Regions from separate parts of the Paenibacillus sp. J31R122 genome, predicted to be linked through region 2. Evidence: predicted binding sites of a transcription regulator. Region 2 holds the regulator's gene; each other region holds the start of a gene.
The links. Region 2 encodes Rex, which represses fermentation and respiration genes when NADH is low (regulators of the CRP and FNR family bind a similar motif). Its sites were predicted from a motif close to TTGTGAAATATTTCACAA; they were not measured.

Region 1 (7,422 bases), on a different contig from region 2:
GACGGAACCTCGAAAAATCCTTCCCCGCCAATCGTATACGTGATCAGCCAATCTTTCCTCCCGGCAGGTCGATTTGTAAAGTATGAATCTGTTTCATTATTATTTCCAGCAATGACGAAACCATGGTCTTGCCCATAAAATTCATTTGGTAAATCGATCTTACTCATAATCAGAAGCCTCCTGCGAAAATTAGTTATTTCCAGCATAACGATTTTCGGATAATAAGGCTAGTGAATAGCAGGATTGTGTGACAATTAAGCATCATTGTTACTTCATCTCCTCCTTTACTTCTTCTATACTTTAGGTATTGAAGGACATCGATTGAGGAGGAACACAAATGAACGATACATTAAGAGCTTTAACACAAGAGCAAAAGCTGCAATTTCAAACAGAAGGCTATTTAATTGTAAAAGGGATTTTTTCCGAGGAGCAGCTAGCAGAGATTGAACAGACTTTTGAACAGATTAGCAATCAGACGATACCTGGCCATTTTGAGCCTGTGCTGGATTCAGAGGTGTCTGACCCATTGACCCGCTATCCACGTGTTATGCACCCGCACCGATTCAATGAAACGGCAATGAAATATATGCTTCATCAGCCTGTAATGAATGTGCTCGCGGATCTTTATGAGGAAGAAGCGCTGGCTGCGCAAAGCATGTTTTATTATAAGCCGCCTGGTTCACGAGGACAGGCATTGCATCAAGATAATTTCTATTTAAAGGTCGAGCCAGGCAACTGTATCGCGGCATGGACCGCTGTAGATGCGGCAACAGAAGAAAATGGCAGCTTGCTTATTGTACCGAAAACTAATGATTATAATATTGTATGCCCAGAGCTTGCGGATTCAAAGGAATCCTTTACGACGCATTATGTGAAGCCGCCTAAGGATGAGAAGGTGATTCCCGCAATAATGGATAAAGGGGATGTGCTGTTTTTTAACGGCAATCTGATTCACGGCTCTTACCGCAACAAAACAAAGGACCAATTCAGACGTGCTTTCATCTGTCATTATGCGAATGAGTCTGCTTCAAAAATAGGAGGATATTATAATCCGTTGTACCGGGTTGACGGAACCAGGGTTCAGATCGCGGATAGTGACGATGGAGGCCCATGCGGTGTTGAATTCGAAAATGTCTATCCTCACTAAGTGAGCGAGTTCGACGCAAGATGCTACAGTATCAATAGCAATTGCTATTCACGAGCATTTGATCAAAAAAGTCATACCGCCATATGTGGCAGTATGATTTTTTTTGTATGTGATCGTTTTCATTCATTATCACAGATTTACAACTTGGAAGAAGAAACGTACTATTAGTCTAATACCTGAATGTATAGGTATTTGAATGTACGAAAATTGACTAAGGAGCTGATAATGATGAACATAGTGGTGGAGCAGCCGGCTGCAAGTTGGTATAAAACAGAAATGGGCTTAGCGGATGGAGATTTTGTTCGCATTTATGTACGTTTAGGCGGCTGCGGCAGTGTCCATCCAGGCCTATCGCTTGGCGTCATTAAAGATAAGCCGAGAAGAGTCGGCTTAAGCGAAGTGGTCGAAGGTATTACCTTCTATATGGAGGAAGATAATCTATGGTACTTAGAAAATAAAGAGCTGCGTATTTCATTTGACGCGAAATATGAAGAAATTCGAATGGTTGTCAGCTAGCTTTCTGATAAAGCTGACAGCTTGTTAACGGTAGCCCAATTACGCGTAGTGGCGGATACTTTTAGCTTCTTCTCTAGAAAGTTATTAGAGAACAGAGACTTTCCATAGTTTTGTCGTGCCAAAATAAAAACTTCTCGTCCTTTTAGAATATAATCGTCAACGTCGTTTTTAAAGGTCATTAGAACTTGAATAGCTTCCGTGCTCGGTTCATGTGATAAAAAAGAGACGTAAATTTTATCGCTCTCAGCAAGCTCCATTTTCGCGAATGGGTTATTGTCAATTACGTAAAGAAGCTCTTCACGGGTTCTTACCATAACGGGTACATGGTAGCCATACACCTCTTCCAGCTTCTTCTCAATAGTTTTCTCAAGAGCGGTAATATCCTGTTCTTCCGCTACGAATAGGACATTACCGCTTTGAATATAAGTTCTAACCTGACCCAAATGAAGATCCTCGAAAACGGATCTCAAATGCTCCATTTTAATTATCTTTTGACCGCTAACATTAATGCCACGCAGCATGGCGATATAACAGATCATTGCTGCACACCCCTTCTTCTCTTTTGTTTTGCTTCTTCCTTTTTAGTTTATCGATTAATTATAAGCAAATCAAAATTATTCTGTGGAGAATACAGAGCAAACCTTTGTGATAATAATCACAGCTTACATGCAATGGAAAACTTATACTGAGTTGTAACAGCAGAAGAGCTTCAACCTTTGAAGCAAACAGGAGGGATGTTTATGGAGCATGTCCCTTTAAGAAGGGTCGAGCAGCTTGCATTAAAGAAACAGAAAATATATATGAAAAGCAAGCTGCGTTATATACTGCGAGCTATGCTCGCGAGTATGTTTATCGGATTCGGTGTTATCGTGGCGTTTAAGACGGGTAGTTTTTTCTATAACGAGCACTCTCCGCTAACGTACCCGATGGCCGCTATCACGTTTGGAGCCGCTATTATTCTAATCGCTTATGGCGGCGGGGATTTGTTTACAGGCAACACGTTTTATTACACCTATACGGCATTGCGCGGCAAAATGCGCTGGATAAATGTTATAAAGCTATGGTGTATGAGCTATGGCGGCAATGTGCTGGGAGCGGTAGCGTTCGCACTGCTGATTTGGACAACGGGATTATTCGATGATGCTTCAGTCAACGGATTTTTGCTCAGCGTAGTCGAGAAGAAGATACACACTCCAGTATGGGAGTTGTTCTTCCGAGGAATTCTTTGTAATTGGCTAGTATGTTTAGCTTTCTTTATACCGATGTCATTGCGGGGGGACGGGCCAAAGCTGTTTACGATGATGCTGTTCGTCTTCTGCTTCTTCATTTCGGGCTACGAGCACAGTATTGCAAACCTTTGTACTTTCGCCATTGCGCTGGTGCTGAACCATCCAGGAACAATTTCATTAGGTGGAATGCTTCATAATTTAATACCGGTTACGCTCGGTAATTTAATTGGCGGCTCCTTACTAATGGGCGGCATGTATTATTTCGTAAATAAACCATTTGATGAGGTGGATGAATCATGAAGAAGACTAAAGTTGTAGTAATAGGAGTAGGAGCAGTAGGCTCCACGACCGCATATACATTATTGCTAAGAGATCGTATGGATGAATTGGTGCTTATTGACGCGAATGGTGGAAAAGCTATGGGCGATGCGCTTGATATGAACCACGGTATGCCTTTTCTCGGTCGTACGAAGGTATGGGCAGGGAGCTACGAGGATTGCAAGGATGCTGATATCGTCATAATTACGGCGGGAGCCGCACAGAAGCCAGGCGAGGAACGTATCCACTTGCTGAAGCGGAATGTAGCCATTTATGAGAGTATCGTAACCGAGGTGTTAAAGTATAATGATGACGGCATCTTGTTGATCGCGACAAATCCGGTCGATGTTATGAGCTACTTTAGCTGGCAGAAATCCGGCTGGCCTACCCACCGTGTTATTGGCTCGGGAACATTGCTTGATAGCGCACGCTTCCGCTATTTAATTGGTGAGAAGCTGCAGCTTGATCCGCGCAGCGTTCATGCCCATATTATTGGCGAGCATGGTGATTCCGAGCTGCCGGTATGGAGCCTTGCGAATGTTGCCGGCTCCGCCATAGCGCTTTCTGAGGATGAGAAGGCCGATATTTTCACAAATACAAGAGATGCGGCTTATGAAATTATTGAAGCAAAGGGCGCTACGTATTACGCGATTGCGCTTGCGCTGGACCGGATCGTAACTGCTATTTTGCGGAATGAATCGGCTGTGTTAAATGTTTCTACTTTGGTTGAGAATTACCATGGCCTCTCAGATGTATATTTAGGTGTTCCTTGTGTTGTAGATCGTCAAGGCGTGCGCGAGGTGCTTGATATCAAGATTACAGATGCAGAAAAAGAGCTGCTGCACCGTTCAGCGAACAAGCTGAAGGGACTTATTCAATCGCTTTCTGAATAATGATTGGATTAACAACCCAGTCATTGACAGAGGCACGAATGAGCTAGTCTACCCTACATTCACTGCTTTGTGTTTGGAAAAATGAGGAACGACGAGGTGATCATAAGCAACCATACTGGTCATCATTGAGATAATTAACTGTGAAGGACCCAGTGCTTGCTGTTAAGCGCTGGGTCTTTTTGTGCGCCTCTAAAGATCACGAGTAAAATATAGCAATAGTCAGTACGATATCGAAATTACAGGTAATGCTGCTAACATAAATGAGATCAAGGTTTTAATTTGTTGAACTATTTTCTACTTGACTTATTCAAGCTTAGTTATGTAGTATAATACAATCTAACAAATAATAGGCACTGACCAAAGACATGATTTCCTATCCGAGCTGTCCAGAGAGAGAGGCTAAGGCTGAAAGCTTCTCCAGTTACCGGTTGTGAGATTACCCCTTTGCAGCCGTGACGTTGAACCCGTTGAGCTGTGACTCAAGGCAGTATGCGACACCGTTTTATCCCCGATATCGGATACTAATAAGGACCTGACTATCTATTCAGCAGGTCGAATTAGGGTGGAACCACGAGCTGAACGCACTCGTCCCTTCTTGGGAGAGATGCGTTTTTTTGCGTTCATAAAAAAAAGTAGAAATGGAGGATGAATCATGGAGATTAATGTTATTTTGCCGGATGGAACAGCTAGGAGGTATTTGCAAGGCACGACAATAGCACAGGTTGCGGAATCAATAAGTATCGGTTTGAAGAAAAATGCTGTCGCTGGAAAAATAAATGGCAAGCCTGTTGATTTGAACGAACCGATCGATCAGGATAGCCAGATCGAAATTGTAACGCTTGAAAGCAAAGATGGCCTAGACATCTATCGTCACACTACGGCACATATAATGGCTCAAGCGATTAAACGAATTTATGGCGAAAAAGCTGTGAAGCTCGCTATTGGGCCGGTCATTGAAGACGGTTTTTATTATGATATCGATATCGAAAAACCACTATCCAGTGATGATCTTAGTGCCATTGAAAAAGAGATGGAAAAGGTTATTCAAGAAAACCTGCCCATTGTTCGTCGAGAGGTCAGTCGCGCTGAAGCCCTCCACATTTTTGAGGAGCTTGAGGAGCCGTTAAAGCTGGAGCTCATACGTGACCTGCCGGATGATGTCGCGATTACAATTTATGATCAAGGAGAGTTTTTCGACTTATGCCGCGGACCACATCTCCCCTCCACAGGTAGAATAAAGGCGTTCAAGCTGCTGAATGTGGCGGGTGCTTATTGGCGTGGTGACTCGAATAATAAGATGCTGCAGCGAATTTATGGCACTTCGTTTCCGAAAAAAAGTCAGCTGGAAGAGCATATGCACTTTCTGGAGGAGGCCAAAAAGCGTGATCATCGCAAGCTAGGCAAGGAGCTCGAATTGTTTATGTTTTCTGAGGAAGCGCCAGGAATGCCCTTTTATCTTCCGAAAGGAATGACTATTCGTACGGAGCTTGAAGATTTTGCACGTGAGATCCAAAGGCAGCGAGAATACGATGAAGTACGTACGCCGCTAATGATGAATAATCGGGTTTGGGAGCAATCGGGCCACTGGGATCACTACAAGGATAATATGTACTTTACTAATGTGGATGATACAAAGTTCGCGCTTAAACCGATGAACTGTCCAGGGCATATGCTTATTTTCAAAAATAGCTTACGTTCCTATCGAGAGCTGCCCATTCGCCTCTCGGAATTTGGTCAGGTGCACAGGCATGAGCCTTCCGGGGCCCTTAACGGGATGATGAGGGTTCGTACATTTTGCCAGGACGATGCGCATCTATTTGTTCGGCCGGATCAAATTGAGGATGAAATTAATCGCGTCATTATGCTGATTGACCATGTTTATCAGGTATTCGGCTTTGAATACAAAATAGAGTTATCCACACGTCCAGAGGATTCAATGGGCTCGGAGGAGTTATGGAATCAAGCAGAGCAGTCCTTGCAAAATGTGCTGGATAATCGAGGTATCCAATATACCGTCAATGAAGGGGACGGGGCATTTTACGGTCCGAAAATTGACTTTCATATTTTAGACGCGCTTAAACGGAGCTGGCAATGCGGCACGATTCAGCTGGATTTCCAAATGCCTGAAAAGTTTGAGCTATCCTATATTGGCGAAGACAATCAAAAGCACCGTCCGGTCGTCATTCACCGTGCGGTTTATGGTTCCATTGATCGATTTATCGGTATTTTGACAGAGCATTTCAGCGGTGCATTCCCTCTATGGCTCGCGCCAGTCCAAGCGAAGCTGTTGCCTGTATCAGAGAACTATATTGATTATGCACTAGAGGTGAAGCGAGCCTTGGAAAAGTCGGGTATACGCGTGGAAGTCGATATACGAAATGAGAAACTAGGCTATAAAATCCGGGAAGCCCAGCTAGAAAAAGTACCGTATATGCTCGTGCTCGGTGAAAATGAGAAAAATTCCGCAACGGTGTCGGTTAGAAAGCGATCGGAAGGCGATCTTGGCTCAAAAAGCATAGTTGAAATCACTGAGCAAATTCGGGAAGAAATTCAATCTAAAGCTTAAGATTGAATAGTTATTATTAGTATACAATTTAGGAGAGTGCTAACGTTTTGTCATCGCATGTTATCGCAACAGCTACTCAATCATTTCGTTCTCGATTAATTACTTTACTGCTTGTCGTAATGGTCGCTGGGATGAGCCAAGGATTACTGCTTCCCCTGCTGACCATTATGCTCGAGCGTTCCGGTGTGTCATCAGATATGAACGGAATCAATTCGGCGGCATTATATATTGGTATTTTCTGCACGGTGTTTTTTGTAGAGAGGCCAGTCGTTCGGTTTGGATATAAAAAAGTTATTATAGCAGGCATTGCATTGGTATCGATGTCCGTCCTGCTCTTTCCAATAAGCGATTCGCTTGTGGTGTGGTTTGTATTGCGCTTGCTGGTTGGCGTTGGAGATAGCTGCCTGCATTATACGACTCAATTATGGATCGTCAGCTCAAGCCCGGCAGATCGTAGAGGAAAATTTATTTCATTGTATGGAATGGCGTATGGCTTAGGGTTCAGTATTGGGCCGCTTGGAATTAATTTGATGTCTTTTGGCAAAGCGGTTCCTTTTATGGTGAGCGGCGCATTGTTTTTCAGCGTGCTTTTGCTAGTACTCCGTCTCCAGAATGAAAAACCTGAGCAAGCAAAGAAAAGCAGATCATCAGAAAACCGTTTCATTACAACCTATCGTATGGCGTGGTTTGTATTAATCCCAGGCTTTCTGTACGGATTAATGGAGGCCTCTATGAACAGCAATTTCCCATTGT
Region 2 (7,422 bases):
ACTTCCAGAATTAATAACGAGTACTTTCATTAGATTCTGTCTCCATCCATGTCATATTTAAAGAAGCCTACACCCGATTTCACTCCAAGGTGTCCAGCTCTCACCATTTTTTTCAATACAATTGAGGGACGATATTTGAGCTCGCCATATTCTCGAAACATTCTTTCAAGTGCAGCTAATACAGAATCTAAGCCAAAGCGATCACACATTTCGAAAGGTCCATGCTGAAAGGAGTACCCAATCCGCATAGCGCTGTCTATATCCTCAGCAGTTGCCACACCCTCTTCAAGAACATGCAAGGCTTCATTAATAAATAAACAAATGAGACGACTTGTTACAAAGCCAGGTGATTCAAAAACCATGATCCCTTTTTTATTAATAATTTTCTCTACGAAATGCTTGGTTCTCACAAATGTATCCTCAGACGTTTTCAAGCCTCGTACGATTTCAACTAAATCAATTTTATACACTGGAAAAATAAAGTGCATGCCAATAACTCTTTCAGGATTCTGAGTAACACTAGCAAGTTCTGTCATGCTGAGTGTAGAAGTATTGCTTGCCAATATAACGTCAGTACCGCAAACTTGATCGATTTGTTCAAATACCGCTTTTTTGCTATCTAAATCCTCTGATATGGTTTCAATTACAAGTCCACATTCCGCGAGCTTCTCTAAATATGTAGTTGTTTCAATTCGATTAAGGATAAGTTTTTTCTCTGTTTGGGTAAGCGCCCACTTCTCGATTTGTTTATCAAGACTGACCTCGATCATGTGTAACCCATACGCAAGGCGTTCTTGCGAAATTTCGATCATCACAACATCTAACCCTTTGGAAGCAAGCATTTCTGCAATGCCCTGCCCCATTGTACCTATACCTACAACACCGACTTTTTTTATATGCAATTTGATAAGCTCCCTTAGCATCGAATGTGTATGAATCATTTTACATAATGGAAGAAATCGATATAAACAGTTTTATCTCATTATAACGGATTTAGTCGAAAAAAAAAGACAGACTCGATGTCTGCCTTCAATTTGTAATAATTAGCTCGATTTATGCCGCCTTATATCGCTCTAATAAACCTCTAAATTCAGCACCACTAAGCGTTTCCTCTCGAAGTAAGGTTTGTAGCGATTGTGTGAACACTTCTCGTTTCTTCTCAAGCAGCGCTTTCGTCTGTGCCATCAGTTTGTCTAAAATAGTACGATTAATGTTAGCCCAAGCGTCTGGGGTCATCATTGAGGAATCAATAATACCAAGCTCAGTTAATCCTGACTCCACAAGTGTCTTAACGATACCTATTGATTGATCGAAGTCTCCTCGCGATCCGGTACTGCGATCTCCGTAAAATATTTCTTCGGCGGCTGCCCCGCCAAGCGCGATCATAATTTGTCCATGTAAAAATGGTGTCGTATATAAATAATGATCCTGCTGAGGATTATGACGAACATAGCCAAGCGCTTGACCGCGCGGAGACAACGCCACCTGCGAAACGCTTCCCGGACGAACTATTTCCGCCGTAATCGCATGTCCCAGCTCATGCAGCGCAATCCGTTCACGCTCTTCCTTCGTCGCTTCCCGATCCGTCTTCTCACCCATCATAACCTTATCGATTGCCATAGAAATATGCTTTTCCATAATCAAGGCGCTATTCTCTCTCAATGCATAAATAGCTGCTTCGTTCATTACGCTCTCAAGCTGCGCCCCAGAGAAACCAAATGATTCCTCCGCAATTTTTTTCATATCAACGTTATCGCTGATCGGTTTATTTTTTGCATGAATGTTTAAAATATGCAGCCTGCCCTTTTTATCCGGCAAGTCAACTCCGATATGACGATCGAAGCGTCCCGGTCTAAGCAGTGCACTATCGAGCATTTCTTTCCTGTTCGTTGCCGCGATGATTAAGATTCTTGGAGATTCGTTCGCGTGGATACCATCCATTTCAGTAAGCAGCTGATTTAACGTTTGATCATATTCACGATGCTGCCCGCCATCACGCTTTCCGCCGATTACTTCAATTTCATCTATAAAAATAACGGCATTGCTTTTACCTTCTTTGCTTGCCTTCATACGGGCTTCCTTAAAAAGCTCACGCACGCGTCCCGCTCCAACACCAACATACATTTCAACAAATTCACTGCCTGATGCAGTTAAATAGATTGAATCTGTATATTGTGCCGCTGCTTTAGCCAGCAGTGTCTTACCTGTACCTGGAGGACCCGATAATAAAATACCTTTTAGCGGGCGTATGCCGAGCTTTGCAATTTCTTCTCGGCGCACGAGAAAGTCAAGTGCTTCTACAAGCTCCTGTTTCGCCCGCTCCTGACCTCCAATCTGATCGAAGGACAATGGAGTTGATTTCGATTCTGAACGCCGCTTCTGGCTAGGCAGCGCAGTTAGCTTCCCTCTACCGCGTGTGGCGAAGGCAACAACAAATGCCAAAATGCCAAGAAGCAGCACTGGCAGTACATTCACTTCAATAAAAATTAAAAAAACAAGTAATATAGGCACAAAACCAATAACGATTTCCATCCAATATTTACGCATTCGTCCACACCTCCAATTGAGCAGGCGTGCGCGGAAGCACAACATATTTGACGGATTGTTCATTTTTCAATGTGATATATACATTTTTATCGTCCATCTCAGTCGTAACCGTGACGTCTTTATATGGTTTAATCGCTTCATTCATTGCATTTGGTATATCCGAATAAGACTTTGTTTCCATTGCTTCTGCAATCTCAAATAATGATGCATACCAAAGATCATCTAGTTGTTTATCAGGTTTTGTCTGAAACTGAAGCACAAGCTCTCGGTTTCCAAATACATCCTTACCGTTTTTGGAGATCGTTTCATATATGGTTCTTACATTTGCATTAGGTGTTAATTCAAGCTCTATCGTTACCTGTTCACGGCTCATTACGGGTTTCGACGCCTTTACGACATTATCTATTTCTTTCACCGCTTGCTCCAAGGGAGCAGCAACAGCAACTTGATTATAAATAGCCCAGCCGCCGAACAATAACGATGCGGCAATTGCTGAAGTAATTATAATAGGAATGACACGTGGTTTCTTTATCATCAATTAATTCGCCTCCCGCAGCTTTATGTTTATATAAAGTGTATAATTCGTATATCAGCTTTTCTATACGATAGTATATCATATCATGCAGCAATACGGGCATTGTAAAAACAGGAAACGGAGCCTCACGGCTCCGTTTTAGCTGGCAGCTTATATTCATCAATGAAATTTCCGCTGTCAAAAGTATAAAATGCATAGTAATGATGACCTTGACCAGCATCATTAGCTTTATAGTAAACTTCCCATACCGGTTCGCCGTTAAGCAGTCCCGGTTGAATCCTCTTTACATCTGCATCAGGGTGTTCAGCAGTGAAAGCACCTGCTAGTGCTCTCGAAGATATGGCATCCGTCGCTTTAATCATTATGGGCTGCCCATCTTTAATAATCCATACAAAAATATCTTCTTCCTCTTGATTAACGCCTTCTACAATCCAGCTTTCCGTATTCCATACATGCTTGTAAATGTTCTCTACGCTTGCAAGATTCGCAGCCTCAATTGCTTGAGCTTTTATTTCGCTCGCTGCTGACCATTTTTCCATCTGTATGTCACGATAGTAAATACCGAATCCCGTTAGCAAGAGAAGCAAACTGGCTACAATTACGAATATCCAGCGCTGCGTTGACATAAATGGCGGACGTTTCCTAGCTGTCGCTCGCATTAGGCTTGAAGTAAACGATCGAAGCTGGCTTGCGCTTCAAATCGAATTTTCTCCTCATCCATCCAAGTACATTCCCCATTGCGCAATACTTGGCGTCCATCAATCCATACATGCTTTACATCACGGCCAGAACCGGAGTATACAAGATGGGATACAATATCTGTTAACGGGTAAAAATGTGGTTGATCCATATCAATTGCAATAAAGTCAGCTTTCATTCCGACACGCAGGCTGCCAATATCGTTTTGCTGCCATATCGCGCGAGCACCATAGGTCGTCCCCATCTTCAAAGCTTCCATTGCTGGAATTACAGTTGGATCACCCGAAACACCTTTATGGAGTAATGCAGTGAAACGAATTTCCTCAAACAAATCTAAGTTGTTATTGCTCGCTGCGCTGTCAGTACCAAGCGATACGGTGATTCCTGCACGAAGCAAATCTGGAACACGAGCAATTCCGCTAGCAAGCTTTAGATTGCTCACTGGATTATGCGAGACGGAAACCCCTTTTGCTGCCAGCAGCTCAATCTCAGCATCATTTAAATGAACCGCATGAGCCACCAAGGCAGGACGAGTGAAAAACCCATGACGATCTAAATGCTCAACCGGACGCAAGCCGTATTCGCGTACATTTTGCTCTACTTCGGCAATCGTCTCAGACATATGTGTATGAAGCGGCAAATTATAATCATGTGCTGCTTGTACAAATTTCTCAATATAATCCGGCGGACAAGTGTATGGCGCGTGCGGAGAAATCATCGTCGTTATGCGGCCGTCCGCCTTGCCATTCCACTCACGTGCGAATGAAATAGCTTCTGCAAGCTTCGCAGCTTGCACATCTTCCGGACATAAACCAATTACTCCACGAGTCAAGCAGCCACGAATTCCCGATTGCTCAACCATTTGCGCAACCTGTTCCATTCGATCATACATATCAACAAATGCTGTTGTTCCGCTGCGCAGCATTTCGACAATAGCGAGAGCGCTGCCGGCACGCGTATCTTGATCAACATATTTGGCTTCCATCGGCCACATCTTTTGTTCTAACCATACCTGAAGGTTCTGGTCATCCGAATATCCACGGAGCAAGGTCATAGCCGCATGGCCGTGTGTATTGATTAAACCAGGCATGAACGCTAATCGACGGCCATCAACCTTTTGAACATCGCTAGCCAGCTGCTGCGGCGGTTCTGCCCCGATGTATGTAATACGATCATCCGTTACAACCATATGTCCCTGAATAGTTGGCTGAGCATCATCCATCGTTACAAACAATCCGTTTTCAATCCAAATCTGACTCATCTTGTTTATCTCCTTTTCTAACTAAATAATAAGCTAAGCTTAACAATTCCTTCGTGAAGTCGGCATTATGAATACGTATCTCATCGGGCACACGAAGAATAGCTGGAGCGAAATTGAGAATTCCCTCCACACCTGCTTCTACGAACTGATTGGCAACATTTTGCGCTTCTAATGCAGGAACTGAAATAATACCGATACGTATTTTTTGCTCAGCAACCGTCTTCGCAAGCTCACTCATGGGCAGTACATTCAAATTATTAATTTTAGAACCAATTTTACTTGGATGATCGTCAAATACCGCAGTAATTTGCATATTATCCTTGGAGTATTTATTGTAATTACACAATGCGTGCCCCAAGTTGCCCGCACCGACCAAAGCAACTTTGATTGTCTGATCGACCTTTAATATTTGACGAATTTTCTCAATCAAATAAACGACGTCATAACCGATGCCCTTTCGTCCAAACTCTCCGAAATAAGCTAAGTCCTTGCGAATTTGAGCAGGGTTTAAATCAAGCTTGATACCTAACTCCTGCGAGGAGACCGTTTGAATCTCACGCGCAAACATCTCATTTAATACTTGGAGGTAAATGGGAAGTCTTCTTACAACTGCTTCCGATATTTTAGTCTGCTTCATCATTTCTCCTCCTCCACCCTTGATTCAGACAGCCACTCTCTCATTCTCAGTACCATTTGATCGGCATGCATCGTTTCAATTTTAGGACTTGGCAGCGAATATAAGAAGTGCTTTCCATAATACGTATCAATAACCCTTGTATCGTATATGATAACAATTCCTTTGTCTTGCGCAGTTCGAACGAGCCGACCGAAGCCTTGCTTGAAACGAATGACCGCTTGAGGAATCGAAAGCTTCATAAACGGGTTTTGCTTTTGACGTAATAGCATTTCAGCTTTTGCCTCAGCAAGCGGATGGTTTGGAGGCTGAAATGGCAATCGAACAATTGCCAAACAAATCAAGGCCTCGCCTGGAATGTCAACACCTTCCCAGAAGCTGCTCGTTCCAAGCAGCACAGACTCTGGCTGTTGGCGGAATCGTCTCGTCAGCTTAGTGCGATTGCCACTGTCAATCCCTTGTCCAAGCACCTGTATTCCCGACTCATTTAAGTGCTCCTTAAGCGGATCATAAACTTGTTTAAGCATCCGGTAAGAAGTAAAGAGCACTAGCATTCTGCCTCTCGTTTCTTTCGCGGAATCAGCCAATGACTTCACAAGCATCTCTAAATAAGCGGCATCTACTCCAGAACCCTTCAACACCGGAAAATTACGCGGAATAACAACTAACGCTTGCTCTCTGTAATTAAATGGTGATGACAGCTGAACCGTTTTTAACCTGCCCTGCTCCTCATATCCGACCAGCCCTAGCTGCTCTGCCGCATATTGAAAAGACTTCTGCACAGATAATGTAGCTGATGTTAGTACAATGCTTTCCTTTACGTCAAAAAAATACTTTTGCAGCTGTGTGCTTACATCGACTGGAACGCCATACAGCTGCACAGAACGAAACCGATACGCGTGACTTGCCTCGATCCAAAATACAGAATCAGGCTGCTCTAATTTAATAAAGATGCGCAATTCATCTTTAACCCGAGTCAAATCACGAGTTGCGCCGTTTAAATCAGTGATAACAGCTTGAATAGACATATCATCTACGCGCTCTTTAATATCTGTTATCATTTTTTCAACGGTGCGAACGACACGGTTTAGCTCCGTATGTATGTTAGCTTCGACTGAAACAGCATCCTCCCAGCTTGGAGGCAGCTCGCTATTTTTCAAGCGACAAACCGATTGACCGTTATCTGAACCGCCGTCAGAGGTGGTCGAAGTAAAGCTATAGAACATTTCAAACAGCTTATCCCAATGCTCCTTAGCTTCTTGGAAAATGGGAATGACAGTATCGATAGTTTCTATCCATGCTGTGCTGTGATGGTCATCTTCGTTAAGAAGCTTCTGCCGGAGTGCCGGCAGAAGGCCAGAACGGCTATCCTTATACAATCGCAGAACAGCTTGCGTCAGTGAGAAGTAATTGATTTGCATGCCTAGGTGCTTGCCTGCAACCTCCTCGACATGATGAGCCTCGTCAATAACGAGATGAGTATAGGATGGCAGCAGCCTATGATCGGCTTGAATATCTGTGAACAACATCGAATGATTAGTTATACATACATCAGCTATATTAGCTTCATTTTTTGCGCGGTGATAAAAGCATCGTTTGAACCAAGGACATGCACGGTTAAGACACGAATCTGTATCACTTGCAACAGTCGACCAAAACTCCGCGCCCTTATTTCCAAAATTAAGCTCCTCCTGATCTCCCGTTTCCGTCTCGCCCAGCCACACGACCATTTGCGCAGCAGTTACC
Region 3 (7,422 bases), on a different contig from region 2:
TCCAAAAACAATTGTGATGTCGTCATAGGAGGGTTCCAAAAGTATCCCACTAATGAAGAGGTCTCTCCTCGTTTCAAATTACATACGCTTATGAAGGGCAAGGAACTAATTCTAAGCTCTAGCGAAGTCAACACCAAGCTTGATTTATGCTTTGTTTGGAGAAATCTATTTCGTTCAAGCTTTATTAAAGAGCATGCTATTTCTTTTCATGAGAACATCTATTTTGGAGAAGACACCCTATTTAATTTAGAAGCGATACTTGCGTCAGAGCGGGTATATGCCATACCAGATCCCTTATATGAATATACGACTAATAATCCAAATAGCGCGATGAACGCCCTCTATAAACCACAGCTCGAACAAAGCCTGCGCCTGCAATATGCTTTAAGAAAACGAATCTCTGAGAAATCGGGTTTGCTTCTAAATAAAAGATATCGACAGGATTTGGCCTACTACTATCTGAAATCCATCTTTGGCCTGTTTCTTAGAAACCTTCACAGCAGTCCCGCTCCTATTCAAAAATCGGCTCTGGCTAGTCTATTAAAGGAAGCTATGTTTACAGATAGCATGAGAGAAATTGGATGGTTCTATCATTGTGATACGATAAAAGAATACCTCTACTACCTGGCGCTCAAATTTAAATGGACCAGCTTTATTTTTCAAAGAGAGTTTGGTCCTCCCAGCCTCATCAAAGAATTGTTCGCTATTAGGCACAAGGGATAAGCTAAGTTTTGAAAATAGGGCATTCTTGAATGCCTATACTATCATTTTTGCAGCGATGATTCAAACGCCAAGAGAGCCCTTATAACAGGGCTCTCTTGGTTTTCAGATCATCTATTTTAATAATCTCTCGAGGTCATTTGAACTTCCCTGGAAACTGTTTAATGATTCCCACCGATAACGCGTCCGCCAGCACTATAATATGCGCCAAACCTTTATCAAAGGCGTTAATATCCCCTTCCCAGTCTTTCGCAACCCTTGCCATCACATCTTCTGTTAGTAGCTGCAGATGCATATACAGCAATTGCTTTAAGTCCTTCTCCGCCCAATTGGGATTCAAGCTGCTAAGATATTTAGCTAAATCATCCGCGTTGCTGTACCACTTTTTATTATATTTTTCCACATCCGCTTGCTTGCCGTTTTTTACTGCATCAACTACTTGTCCTGCAATAAGGATATGCTCCTTTAGCAGCTCAGCCAGCTTGTTGCCTGCTGCTTCGCCATAATACGGCTTTATGGCGTTGCCAATATCCTGTTGATTTCTCAAAAGCCTAGCCAGCACTTCTTTTTGATCCTCCAGCCCTGCAATGGCGCTTACCAGATAACTCCGTGTCCATATAGCGTGATCGATCCACAGCTTCCTCAAATCATTCTCCAACCGAACTTGAGATTGGGTTACACAGGAATGATGCTCACTGTGATCATATCCAGAAGCCTCTGCTCTAATTGGTGTCATAATTAATACAAGAGACATACAAAGTAATGTTAATTTGATAAACCTGCTAGTCAACGACATCTTCTCCTTTTTTGACGCATAAATGGAATAGCTCGTTATATTTTGGACAATTCCACTTTTTTCATACATAGTAAAAAGGATGCGAACTCCTTTCCTATTCCGAGCTATTTTCTGAATAATTGAACAATAAAACGCCAGCTCACTGAAATCAGCGAGCTGGCGTTTTTATTCATACTTGTTAAGACGTAAGTAGTACAGATTTGTATGGATCCTACGAGACCATCACACAGCAAGAAACACTTCGCAACACTAGGTATTACTTGATATTACCGATTAGTGTTACTGAGTATTACTTTTAAGTATTACTTAGTAATGTATAGTAATACCTGCATACTCTTATTTACGATAAACCCTCTACATGCCTCATTAAATCCATGCTTCGACATCTTCATCATCTACTTCTTCTTCTACTGCCGGCACAGTTTTCGGCTCGATTATTTGCTTACTTTGCTCATTCCGATGAACCTCGACAACTTCCGCGGCTGCTGCTGATTCGTCATGGTTCGTCAAATATGGAGTAGGATCAATCGTCTGCGGTAGTACCAAAGGCGATGGTACCAAAGGCCGAGTCAGGTTGTTTCGTTCAACAGGCACAAACGTCTGCAAATTTCGTACGCCGTTATGAATAATCTCATTTTCCATTAAATAGCGCAAAGAATCCATTAGATTGGTTTGCGCGTTAAGCCACTCCATGACCAATGGGTCTTCCGTTTTTTTCGTCTTCAAACTGATGTTATCGCCAGGCTGTTTTATCTTTTTCACTCGGATCACCTACCGGAATTTCTTAAATTGCACAAACTGTTCTATACAAGCTGGATCGCTTTATTTTTAAGCGCCTCATAAATCTTTCCGCGTACAAAAGCATCTAGACCCATCGCATTCATTTGAACCGCATATTCGGTGGGAATGTACAACAGCTGTATCTCACGCTCCGTACAAAGCTCCTTCATTTGCGGATATAGCACCGAACGCATAAGTATACTACCACCGCCATATACACAGATCAGGTCGATTTCATTCCGAGCCTTTGTAAGCTGCCTCTTCACGTTTTGTACGATTTGCCGTACTTGGCTTTCAAGCGGTCTCTTCAAAGTCTTTAGCGCACGGGCATGATATTTGTGGTTCGGATTTTTAATAACATCGCTAAAAAATTGTCTTGGACTATCCGGTAAATGAATCAATCGATTGAATTCATCCCGCGCTTCCTCAATTGCATAACCGGCACCATGGTGACTGCCATTTACGAATTGACGCAGAAATTTATTGCCTTCCGTAATGGGGTACTCCGTAGAGCCATCGCCAATATCGACATGCAAAATTCGTTTATCCTTGAAATAGCTCCCGCTAAATTTTTTCTCTATGCCGTACTCCTCAAGGAATTGCTTGAAAATATCCCCTTCTCTCCAATTCCCGTCCGCATCCTTCTGAAGCGTGAAAATAACTGGCGTAGCCTCTGGCACTACTTTCGCAAAAGGAAATACGATCTTCACTCGAACTCGCATCATCCCTAAATGAACGGTCACATGATGAGCGCCTGTAGTAAACCGCTTCTCGAACTTCGCCGACGTTTCATCCGTATGCTGCGTGACCGGCAAGGCAGTCGCCATATCCGCCTCTACGTCAATATGCTCTGGAATCGTCTTCTCTTCCTCATACGCCTTCTGAACGGCCACCGCCGCGATTTGAGCCAACGTATTAACAATCGGCAAGTCCATATCGCTTTTAACATCAATGCCGATCTGCAGATTATCCAATATCTCTCCGCTCTCGAGCGCAAACTTGCCTACATAATACATGCCAGCTCTTGCAGCCGGTGAATCAATGGTCACAACCAATTGATCCTGCAAATTTTTAATAAAACTCTCCGGCGATTGCTCCTCGCTCCAAGGCAGCTCGTCCACTGTACAATTGACATTTGGCTGCTGAATCAACCTTCCATCAATAATTAAATCATGCTCGCTATTTCCATTATCGTTACCTACAAAAAAATGATAATTCATAAATGTGCCCTCCTTAAGTTTTGTGAAGCAAAACTAGCTTCGTAAGCATAATCCTAGTTTTTAGAATAAAACCTGACTTCGTAAGCATACGCTTTAAGTTTTGTGAAGCAAAACTAGCTTCGACTACCGTAGTATTACTTTGCCATACGAAGTATTAGCATGCATCCCGCTATAGACCCAGTACAAGTTAATGTTTTCTCATAAATATTTGTCGGAATTGCTCTCCAAGCAACGTCATAATGATAAAATTTCTCCTGTGGGGGATAATTATATTACCCTCTTGCACCAGATTCGACATTTTCTTTAAATATGAATAAATTTCTTTTTAACTTTCTCGTTAAAAGATGTAGAATAGAGACAAAGGGTTCGGAACTGGTTAAGTCATGCTCGCTTATTAAAAGACACTATTGTTTTTTACTATGTGAAAAATGTAACAATCAAATTATAAGCGAGCTCCCCTTGAGTAATGACATAATCCGGACTGAAGCTTACTTTAATTCCAATGTAAAGGAGGACGTTTACAAATGTCACAAACATCTGCTGGAGCAACCCTCACTGAAGAAACAAAATCATTAGATGTGCTTGATCAACTAATGAAGCCGGAGGTTCAACAATCTCTAACCGTGCTCGTGGACAACCTACCGAAATTGGCCGAGATGGTAACACTTATGACAAAGGCTTATGATTTCGCGCAAGGTATCGCTACGGACAAAGTTTTGATTGATGAGTTCGCGCATGGTATTGGCGAGTTTGTTAAGCCTGTTCAAGAGAAAGCAAAAGGTATTGCAGCTGCAGCTATCGAGGCTGGAGAACGCGCGCAAGCTGACGCAGGAACCTCTGTTGGTCTATTTGCTATGCTGAAAATGCTTAAAGATCCAGAAGTGCAAAAAACACTTCGCTTCGCTCAAGCCTTCCTTACTGTGCTTTCTGAGAAGAAAACCGAAAACCACTAATTAATTTATGAAAGAATGGAGGATGGACATGTCGAAACAAATTTTAATTCTTGGCGGCGGGTACGGCGGCGTTCTTTCGGCTCTTACAGCTCGAAAATATTTGTCCGCAGCTGATGCGAACATTACAATCGTCAACCGTTTCCCAACGCATCAAATTATTACTGAACTTCACCGTCTTGCTGGGGGCACTATTGCAGAGAAAGCTGTATCGCTTCCTCTTACTAAGCTGCTCGGCGACAAAAAAGTAAACGTTGTCGTTGATTCAGTAAAAGAAATTAAACCGAACGAAAAGCAAGTTGTTTTGGAAAGCGGCACTGTATACAAATATGATGCCCTTGTCGTAGCATTAGGCAGCGAAACAAACTACTTCGGTATCCCAGGTCTAGAAGAGAACAGCCTTGTGCTTAAATCAGTCGCAGATGCTAACCGCATTCGCGAGCATGTTGAAGCACGTCTGGACGCATACAAAAAAACGGGCAACAAAGCAGACGCGACAATCGTTGTCGGCGGCGGCGGCCTGACAGGCGTAGAGCTTGTTGGCGAATTCGCTGATAAGCTTCCTGAAGTATGTCGCAGCAAAGGAATCGACTTCAACGATATTTCACTATATTGCGTAGAAGCTGGTCCTGCTGTTCTGCCTATATTCCCTAAAGTTCTAATCGATCGCGCTGTATCAAGCCTTGAGAAGCGCGGCGTTAACTTCATCACTAGCGTTGCCATTACAGAAGCTACAAAGAGCTCTGTATCACTTAAAGATGGACGTACGCTCGAGTCCAGCACCATTATTTGGACTGGCGGCGTAAAAGGCAACCCTGTTGTCGGCAGCAGCGGCCTTGCTGAGGACCGCGGTCGTTCAACGGTTACACAAACACTGCAATCCACTTCGCATGCGGATGTATTCCTTGCTGGTGACTGCGCAGTTGTATTCCCAGAGGGCGGCGAACGTCCATATCCACCAACTGCTCAACTTGCTTGGCAAATGGGCGAAACAGTTGGCTATAACCTATCGGTTATGATCAACGGCGGCGTTATGGATAAATTCGTTCCTGTGTTCTCCGGAACATTGGGAAGCCTAGGCCGTAAAGACGGTGTCGGCACAATCGGCGGCAACGGCACACAGCTGAAAGGCTTGCCTGCTACACTTATGAAGGAAGCAAGTAACATTCGCTACCTTTCACACATCAACGGATTGTCTGCACTCGCTTACTAATCCATGTCTACGTGTAATCGGCTTACGACTTCTTTGACGGTATAAGCTAGATTCGCAGCAACATAAAACAGGCGCCTAGTATCTGCTAGGCGCCTGTTTATTATTACATTGCTTTTATCTCAAGCAATTCATACTTTATAACACCCATAGGCGCGTCCACGCTGATGATGCTGCCTACCTTTTTGCCTAGAAGCTCCTTGCCCAAAGGGCTCTCATACGAAATTTTATCCTCAAGCACGTCCGCCTCGGCAGGACCTACAATTCGGTACTCAATTTGTTCATTAAACTCTATGTCATTTAAAATAACAATGGAACCGACGTTAACGGTTGTGAGGCTTAGACTGTCCGCGTCCACAACCTTTGCTTTATTCAACATCTTCTCCAAAATAATAACTCTAGTTTCCAAAAAAGATTGATCATTTTTGGCGGAATGATACTCACTGTTTTCCTTTAAATCGCCATAGCTGATCGCCAATTTAATACGAGCGGCTAATTCCTTACGCTTCACATATTTGAGATCATCCAGTTCAGCTTGCAGCTGTGCCAATCCCTCTTTGGTTAATATCACTTCATCATTAGCCATTATTTCAACCCCCATTTGCTTTCTTTAGTTAATTCTAACCTATATTCGGCAGTTGTGCCAAAAGCCGCAGGTTTTTTTCGTGTCGATCAAGCGTAAACGGCAGCACAGTCACCCAAGGAAAATTTTTATAGATAGAAAAGGCCGAAGGCATATTGCCTTCGGCTTTCAGCAGTCAGTGGCCTACTTATCGTGATAGAAGTTCTAATTATTTCATCAATCCTGCGTCCTTCAACCATTCCTCGGCTACAGCACGCGCTTGCTTCCCTTCCAAATCCACTTTCCCGTTGAGGATAGACATCGTCTTGTCATCAATTTTCCCCGCAAGTAAATTCAGAACCTCCGCTAGCTCGGGATGTGCTTCTAACGTATCCATCCGAATGACAGGAGCCGCGTAATACGGCGGGAAGTAATGCTTATCATCCACAATGACCTTCAAATCAAAGGCTTGAATACGTCCATCCGTGGAAAATGCATCATTAGCGTCCGTTGTCCCTTCTTTGACCGCGCTATATGTTAATCCGGCGTCAAGCCCCTTAACTTCCTTGAACTTCATCCCGTATGCCTTCTCGAGCCCTAAGTATCCGTCCGGACGCTCTAGAAACTCATGTGTAGCTCCAAGAACAAATGCCGGAGATTTTTGGGCTAAATCCGAAAAGGTTTCAATTCCTAATCGATCCGCATGATCCCTTCTCATTGCCAATGTGTAGGTATTATTAAACCCTATCGGTTCAAGCCATGTGACCTGGAATTTTTGCTCATATGCCGCCTTAACCTGTTTGTAGGTTAATTCAGGCTCACCTGTGATGGGCTTTTCCTTGAGCACAGAGGTCCATCCGGTTCCTGTATATTCGGGATACAAATCAATATCGCCGCTAACCAAGGCGTTATGGGTTACTTGCGAGCCTCCCAGAAAAGGCTTTCGGATCACTTTTAAGTCCGTTTTTTCCTCGATTAGAGAGGCCAGCAAATGAACCAGAACATCCTGTTCCGTGTAATTTTTTCCACCAACTACGATGGAGCCCGCACCAGTTGACCCTGCCCTCATTGATATGCCTGCAATAATCGCAATAATGAGCAGCAAAGCCACTGTAAGCTCTAGCCCTTTGATAAACTTCGATCTGCCTTTACCCTTCTTCTTAACTCCCTTTGGAGTTACCGCC

Region 1: a site for Rex is predicted at 2,307-2,324, ahead of AC0YN7_RS09425 (formate/nitrite transporter family protein). Genes of this name have one in related genera too.
Region 3: a site for Rex is predicted at 3,936-3,953, ahead of AC0YN7_RS10985 (helical membrane plugin domain-containing protein). Genes of this name have one in related genera too.

The regions. Positions count from the first base shown of each region.
Region 1 covers NZ_JBWDNM010000004.1:347,298-354,719, forward strand. Annotated here, with positions in the region: gene AC0YN7_RS09405 (helix-turn-helix domain-containing protein) at 1-167, opposite strand, end outside; gene AC0YN7_RS09410 (phytanoyl-CoA dioxygenase family protein) at 338-1,147, shown strand; gene AC0YN7_RS09415 (HesB/YadR/YfhF family protein) at 1,373-1,663, shown strand; gene AC0YN7_RS09420 (DUF1697 domain-containing protein) at 1,660-2,202, opposite strand; gene AC0YN7_RS09425 (formate/nitrite transporter family protein) at 2,404-3,192, shown strand; gene AC0YN7_RS09430 (L-lactate dehydrogenase) at 3,189-4,103, shown strand; gene thrS (threonine--tRNA ligase) at 4,756-6,669, shown strand; gene AC0YN7_RS09440 (MFS transporter) at 6,717-7,422, shown strand, end outside.
Region 2 covers NZ_JBWDNM010000007.1:244,044-251,465, reverse strand. Annotated here, with positions in the region: gene AC0YN7_RS14105 (acetate/propionate family kinase) at 1-30, opposite strand, end outside; gene AC0YN7_RS14100 (3-hydroxyacyl-CoA dehydrogenase family protein) at 30-902, opposite strand; gene AC0YN7_RS14095 (AAA family ATPase) at 1,054-2,547, opposite strand; gene AC0YN7_RS14090 (hypothetical protein) at 2,540-3,082, opposite strand; gene AC0YN7_RS14085 (cell wall elongation regulator TseB-like domain-containing protein) at 3,208-3,708, opposite strand; gene AC0YN7_RS14080 (amidohydrolase) at 3,741-5,042, opposite strand; gene AC0YN7_RS14075 (redox-sensing transcriptional repressor Rex) at 5,023-5,679, opposite strand; gene dinG (ATP-dependent DNA helicase DinG) at 5,679-7,422, opposite strand, start outside.
Region 3 covers NZ_JBWDNM010000005.1:287,795-295,216, reverse strand. Annotated here, with positions in the region: gene AC0YN7_RS11005 (glycosyltransferase family 2 protein) at 1-723, shown strand, start outside; gene AC0YN7_RS11000 (glycosyltransferase) at 857-1,516, opposite strand; gene AC0YN7_RS10995 (hypothetical protein) at 1,883-2,278, opposite strand; gene AC0YN7_RS10990 (ParM/StbA family protein) at 2,320-3,516, opposite strand; gene AC0YN7_RS10985 (helical membrane plugin domain-containing protein) at 4,041-4,469, shown strand; gene AC0YN7_RS10980 (NAD(P)/FAD-dependent oxidoreductase) at 4,498-5,679, shown strand; gene greA (transcription elongation factor GreA) at 5,783-6,262, opposite strand; gene AC0YN7_RS10970 (glycine betaine ABC transporter substrate-binding protein) at 6,468-7,422, opposite strand, start outside.